3 regions of the Streptomyces sp. TAA204 genome follow, and region 3 is predicted to be linked to each of the others. Evidence: predicted binding sites of a transcription regulator. Region 3 holds the regulator's gene; each other region holds the start of a gene.
The links. The regulator HrcA, encoded in region 3, represses chaperone genes, less so after heat shock. The targets are predictions, from matches to a motif close to TTNGCACTCNGNNNNNCNGAGTGCNAA.

Region 1 (2,267 bases), on a different contig from region 3:
CGGCAGCAGGTCCTGGATGGAGCTGATCTTGCCCTGGTGGATGAGGATGTACGGGTCGTCGAGGACGGCCTCCATACGCTCCTGGTCGCTGACCATGTACGGCGAGAGGTAGCCCTTGTCGAAGGCCATGCCCTCGGTGAAGTCCAGCTCCAGGCCGAAGGTCTGGGACTCCTCGACGGTGATGACGCCGTCCTTGCCGACCTTGTCCATCGCCTCGGCGATCAACTCGCCGACCTGCTTGTCCTGGGCGGACAGACCGGCGACGGAGGCGATGTCCTCCTTGGAGTCGATCGGACGGGCGGAGGCGATCAGGTCGTCGGAGACGGCCTTGACCGCGGCGTCGATGCCCTTCTTCAGGGCGGCCGGGGAAGCGCCCGCGGCCACGTTGCGCAGGCCCTCGCGGACCAGCGCCTGGGCGAGCACGGTGGCGGTGGTGGTGCCGTCACCCGCGATGTCGTTGGTCTTGGTCGCCACCTCCTTCACGAGCTGCGCGCCGAGGTTCTCGTACGCGTCCTCGACCTCGACCTCACGGGCGATGGTGACGCCGTCGTTGGTGATGGTCGGGGCGCCGAACTTCTTGTCGATGACGACGTTGCGGCCCTTGGGGCCGATGGTCACCTTCACGGTGTCCGCGAGGCTGTTCACGCCCCGCTCGAGGGCGCGGCGGGCGTCCTCGTCGAACTTCAGGATCTTCGCCATGGGAGCTGTTGAGTCCTCTCGAAACGAACCGCGCCCCGGTCCCCGGTGCTCACGGATGTGAGGCGGTAGGGACCGGGGCGCGGATCAGAAGTTACTTCCGGCTTCGGTGACTTACTTCTCGACGATCGCGAGAACGTCGCGAGCCGAGAGGACGAGGTACTCCTCGCCGCTGTACTTCACCTCTGTGCCGCCGTACTTGCTGTAGAGCACGATGTCGCCGACGTTCACGTCGAGCGGCAGGCGGTCGCCATTCTCGAAACGGCCCGGCCCAACTGCCAGGACAGTGCCCTCCTGGGGCTTCTCCTTGGCGGTGTCCGGAATGACCAGGCCCGAGGCCGTGGTCTCTTCAGCGTCGAGCGGCTGGACCACAATGCGGTCCTCAAGCGGCTTGATGGCAACCTTGCTGGCGGTCGTCACGATCCGACCTCCCCCTTCGGAGATCTCATCACGGGGTCTTATGTCTGGGGTGGCGACCTGGTCGATCCGTCGTCGCGGGTGCCGGATCTTCCCGTCGCTCGTATCTGGCACTCGCCAGGGGAGAGTGCCAGGGCCGACATTATGCCGCGGTTAGCACTCCGTCAACTAGAGTGCCAGTTCGTACGGGACGCGTCGCGCACCGGGGGCGTGGGAGAGCGCGCGGCGGGAGGGAGAATCGCGGGGTGGACCGTGAGGCGTTCGTCCGGCTGCTGGGCGACGAAGGACAGGCGCTGCTGGCGTCGTTGAGGGATTTCGAGCCGGACCGTGAACTGGCCGTCGCGACACGGCTGCGCCGCAGCCACCCCCCGGAGCTGGTGTCGGCGGCGCTCGCCCAGGCGCGGTTGCGCCAGCGGGCCGTGGCGAAGTTCGGCCCCGAGGACGCGGCGCGGATGTACTTCACCCCGCACGGCCTGGAGCAGTCGACGCGGGCGAGCGTCGCCGCGTACCGGGCGCGGCGGTTCGCCGGAGGAAGCGGCCGGCTGCCGGACGACGGGCAGCGGCCCGGTCCCGGAGTGCGGCGGATCGCCGATCTGTGCTGCGGCATCGGCGGCGACGCGATCGCGCTGGCACGCGCCGGGGTGCATGTACTGGCCGTGGACCGCGACCCGCTCACGTGCGAGGTGGCGCGGGCCAACGCCGCCGCGCTGGGTCTGGGCGGGCTCATCGAGGTGCGCTGTCAGGACGCCGGCGACGCCGACATCTCCGGCCACGACGCCGTTTTCATCGACCCTGCCCGGCGTGACGGCAGGGGCCGCGTCTTCGACCCCGAGGCGTACTCCCCGCCGCTGTCCTGGGCCGTGGAGGTCGCCGGGCGCGTCTCGCACGCGGCGCTGAAGGTGGCGCCCGGCATTCCGCACGAGGCCGTCCCGCAGGGCGCCGAGGCGGAGTGGATCTCGGTCGGCGGCGATGTGAAGGAGGCGGTGCTCTGGTTCGGCACGCAGGAGCCCGGCCCGGCACCGAATTCCCTCGTACGGGCTACGCTGCTGCCCGGCCCGCACTCACTCCGCTCCCGCGGGCTGCCCGACCCTCCGGCCGGTGAGGTGGGCCGCTACCTCTACGAGCCAGACGGCGCGGTCGTACGCGCTCATCTG
Region 2 (2,267 bases), on a different contig from region 3:
ACGTCCGTATCCCGACCATCCTGCGCACCTACACCGGGGGCCAGGCCGAGGTCAGCGCCGAGGGCGCGACCCTCTCCGAGGTGCTGGCGGATCTGGAGAAGAACCACACCGGCATCGGCGCGCGCGTGCTGGACGACTCCGGCAAGCTGCGCCGGTTCGTCAACGTGTACGTCAACGACGACGATGTCCGTTTCGAGCAGGGTCTTCAGACGCCGACCCCGGACGGCGCGGGTGTCTCCATCATCCCGGCCGTGGCGGGTGGCTGCTGAGGTCGTGAGAGGTCGGTGAAGGCCCTCCGCGGCCGGCGCCGTTGACCTAGCGTCGGACCGCCTCCTCCAGGCAGGGCGCAAAACGGAGGGGGCGGTTCCGTGTCTGGAGACGCGATAGGGTTGCGCACGATCCCATCCCCGTGACCGGCCGGGGCACGTGCCGGGCGCATATGAGAACGCGACAACTTGCCTGTGAATTCCTGGTCGCAATTGTCGTGTTGGTGCCCTATGCCTGGCCCCGCTTGCCCCGATTCCTCTTGGATCGCGGGCATTCGACCCCTCTCCGGGGGCTCAGAATTCTCGTCCTCATGACCTGTTGCAGAGGGCGTCCGTCCAGATACATTCAGCGGCGGTCGACGCCTTCCGGCGCACGCCTCCGCCCTTTCCGGACGTGGTGCCGGAGGTGGGGTCTGACCCGGGTTCGTGAAGTGCGGGCCCGTGCAAGGGCCAGTAATAGGGGAGTTGGGCATGGCTCAGGGCACCGTCAAGTGGTTCAACGCGGAGAAGGGATACGGCTTCATCGCGGTCGACGGTGGTGCGGACGTGTTCGTGCACTACAGCGCGATCCAGATGGACGGGTACCGCACCCTGGACGAAGGGCAGCGGGTCGAGTTCGAGATCTCGCAGGGGCAGAAGGGGCCGCAGGCGGACATGGTCCGTGTGACTGCCTGAGCGCCGACCGAACTGCGCAGAGTTTCAACGAGCTTCAACACAGCCGTGTGGAGGGGCCGTACCCCGGCAGGGGTACGGCCCCTCCGGCGTGGGCCGCGGAACTGCGCCCTCCGGGCCGTGGCCAGGGCCGGCGTGGGCGGGGCCGCGTGCCGTGTGCGCTCTCTCCCGGTGCGGGCGGTGTGTCCCGATCGCCCGGCGTGCTGCCCAGGGCGCTTGCACTCGCAGGGGTCGAGTGCTAATCATTGCGTTAGCACTCTACGAGTGAGAGTGACAGTCAAGGACCGGGTCGGTGAGGCTCGTTTCGCCGGTGGAGCAAGGAACCACACGGTTGCGGGCCGTCCGTCGCGGGCGCCAGCGCGGTCCGGTATTACCCGTCCCCTGGTTGTGCAGGGGGATCCCCAGTCCGGGAGGGACCACTTCACATGGCCAAGATCATCGCGTTCGACGAGGAGGCGCGGCGCGGCCTCGAGCGCGGGATGAACCAGCTCGCCGACGCCGTCAAGGTCACGCTCGGCCCCAAGGGCCGGAACGTCGTGCTGGAGAAGAAGTGGGGCGCCCCCACGATCACCAACGACGGTGTCTCCATCGCCAAGGAGATCGAGCTCGAGGACTCCTACGAGAAGATCGGCGCCGAGCTGGTCAAGGAGGTCGCGAAGAAGACGGACGACGTCGCCGGTGACGGCACGACGACCGCGACCGTCCTGGCCCAGGCGCTCGTCAAGGAGGGCCTGCGCAACGTCGCCGCCGGCGCCAACCCGATGGCCCTCAAGCGCGGCATCGAGCGTGCCACCGAGGCCGTCTCCGCCGCCCTGCTGGAGCAGGCCAAGGACGTGGAGACCAAGGAGCAGATCGCCTCCACGGCCTCCATCTCCGCCGGCGACCCGCAGATCGGCGAGCTCATCGCCGAGGCGATGGACAAGGTCGGCAAGGAAGGCGTCATCACCGTCGAGGAGTCGCAGACCTTCGGGCTGGAGCTGGAGCTCACCGAGGGCATGCGCTTCGACAAGGGCTACATCTCCGCGTACTTCGCCACCGACATGGAGCGCATGGAGGCGGAGCTCGAGGACCCCTACATCCTCATCGTCAACTCCAAGATCAGCAACGTGAAGGACCTCCTTCCGCTGCTGGAGAAGGTCATGCAGTCCGGCAAGCCGCTGCTGATCATCTCCGAGGACGTCGAGGGCGAGGCGCTCTCCACGCTGGTCGTCAACAAGATCCGCGGCACCTTCAAGTCCGTCGCCGTCAAGGCCCCGGGCTTCGGCGACCGCCGCAAGGCCATGCTCGGTGACATCGCCATCCTCACCGGTGGCACCGTCATCTCCGAGG
Region 3 (2,267 bases):
GCACGGGCGTGACGTCATGACCTGGCCCAGGAAGGACCGCGTCACCTGCGAGACCTCTCCCCGGCCGCGGCACATGTCGCACGTCTGCGGTGAGGTACCGGGCGCCGCTCCCTCACCGCTGCAGGTGTTGCACACCACCGCCGTGTCGACCTGGATGTCCTTGGTGGTGCCGAAGGCGGACTCGTCCAGGTCGATGTCGAGCCGGATCATGGCGTCCTGGCCGCGACGCGTACGGGACCTCGGTCCGCGCTGCGAAGCGGTGCCGAAGAAGGCGTCCATGATGTCGGAGAAGTTGCCGAAGCCCGCTCCGCCGAAGCCGCCGCCTCCGCCGCCCGCGCCGCCCGTCGGGTCGCCGCCGAGATCGTAGACCTGCTTCTTCTGCGGGTCCGAGAGGATCTCGTAGGCGGTGTTGATCTCCTTGAACCGCTCCTGGGTCTTGGGGTCCGGATTGACGTCCGGGTGCAGCTCGCGCGCCAGTCTGCGGAAGGCCTTCTTGATGTCGTCCTGCGAGGCGTCGCGCTGCACGCCGAGGACCGCGTAGTAGTCCGTCGCCACTTACGACTCCGCGAGGATCTGTCCGACGTACCGTGCCACTGCGCGTACCGCTCCCATCGTTCCGGGGTAGTCCATGCGGGTCGGTCCGACCACGCCGAGTTTGGCAACTGCTTCGTCGCCCGAACCGTAGCCGACCGACACGACCGAGGTGGAACTCAGCCCCTCATGGGCGTTCTCATGCCCGATTCGTACCGTCATGCCCGGGTCCTTGGCTTCCCCGAGCAGCTTCAGCAGCACGACCTGCTCCTCCAGGGCCTCCAGCACGGGCCGGATGCTCAGCGGGAAGTCCTGCCCGAAGCGGGTGAGGTTGGAGGTGCCGCCGATGATCAGCCGCTCCTCCGTCTCCTCGACCAGCGTCTCCAGCAGCGTCGCCAGCACCGTGGAGACTGTGCCGCGGTCGTCCGCGTCGAACGCGTCCGGCAGGTCCTGCACGAGGGACGGGACCTCGGTGAAGCGCTGCCCCACCACCCGGCTGTTCAGCCGGGCCCGCAGATCCGCCAGGGAAGCCTCCCCGATCGGCTCGGGGCAGTCGATCAGCCGCTGCTCGACCCGGCCGGTGTCCGTGATCAGCACCAGCATCAGCCGCGCCGGAGCCAGCGACAGCAGCTCCACGTGCCGCACCGTCGACCGGGTCAGCGACGGGTACTGCACGACGGCGGCCTGCCGCGTCAGCTGCGCCAGCAGCCGCACGGTGCGCCCGACCACGTCGTCGAGGTCGACGGCGCCCTCCAGGAAGTTCTGGATGGCGCGGCGCTCGGGGGACGACAGCGGCTTGACGCCGGCCAGTTTGTCCACGAAGAGGCGGTAGCCCTTGTCCGTGGGGATGCGTCCGGCGCTGGTGTGCGGCTGGGCGATGTACCCCTCGTCCTCCAGCACCGCCATGTCGTTGCGCACGGTCGCCGGGGAGACCTGGAGATGGTGCCGCTCGGTGAGCGCCTTGGAGCCCACGGGCTCCTCCGTGCCGACGTAGTCCTGGACGATGGCGCGCAGCACTTCGAGTCTGCGTTCACTGAGCAACGTGCACACCTCCCGTCCGGTTCTGCCCGGCTTGCGCCCCGGGGCCACCGGGACCTCTGGCCCGGCTTCTCCGGTGTCCCTGGCACTCTCTTCCACGGAGTGCCAGAACCCCTGGGCCAGTGTACGGCCGGTTGCCGCAACGGGGGCAAGGGCTGCCCGACTCTCGGTACGCGGCAGCCCCGTGGGCGGACCGGTACCGTCGCGGCATGGCCGGTCACAGGGAAGAGACGGACAGGCACGAGGCCGGCAGCGCGCACACGGCGGACGGTGGCCGCCCCGGGGCCTGGGAACACCTCTCCCCCGGCGTGGTGCGGCACAGGCTGCCGCACTGGGACGCGACGGCCGGCGCCGTACTGGGCACGAGGGGTGCGCTGGTCGTCGACACGGGCTCCAGCCTCGGCGAGGGCGCCTGGATCGGCGCGGAGATCCGCCGTCTGTCGGGCCTCGCGGTGACGCAAGTGGTGCTCACCCACCCGCACTTCGACCACGTACTGGGCACGGCCGCCTTCACCGCCGCCGTCACGGCGGGGGAGGTGTACGGACCGGCGGGCATGGATCTCACCGGCGCCCGGGAGGAGTTGCGCCGGGACGCCGTGCTCCACGGCCTGCCGCCCGGGGTGGCCGACGAGTCGGCCACCGCGTCGGCCTCCGCATCCGCGTCCCCCCGGCACACGGTCGCGGACTCGCTCACGCTG

Region 1: a site for HrcA is predicted at 1,267-1,293, ahead of groES (co-chaperone GroES). Genes of this name have one in related genera too.
Region 2: a site for HrcA is predicted at 1,189-1,215, ahead of groL (chaperonin GroEL). Genes of this name have one in related genera too.

The regions. Positions count from the first base shown of each region.
Region 1 is NZ_AUKW01000004.1:531,089-533,355, forward strand. It holds gene groL (chaperonin GroEL) at 1-699, opposite strand, end outside; gene groES (co-chaperone GroES) at 811-1,119, opposite strand; gene H343_RS30075 (THUMP-like domain-containing protein) at 1,359-2,267, shown strand, end outside.
Region 2 is NZ_AUKW01000001.1:515,152-517,418, reverse strand. It holds gene H343_RS0102205 (MoaD/ThiS family protein) at 1-269, shown strand, start outside; gene H343_RS0102200 (cold-shock protein) at 738-941, shown strand; gene groL (chaperonin GroEL) at 1,364-2,267, shown strand, end outside.
Region 3 is NZ_AUKW01000018.1:21,114-23,380, reverse strand. It holds gene dnaJ (molecular chaperone DnaJ) at 1-555, opposite strand, end outside; gene hrcA (heat-inducible transcriptional repressor HrcA) at 556-1,572, opposite strand; gene H343_RS31610 (MBL fold metallo-hydrolase) at 1,779-2,267, shown strand, end outside.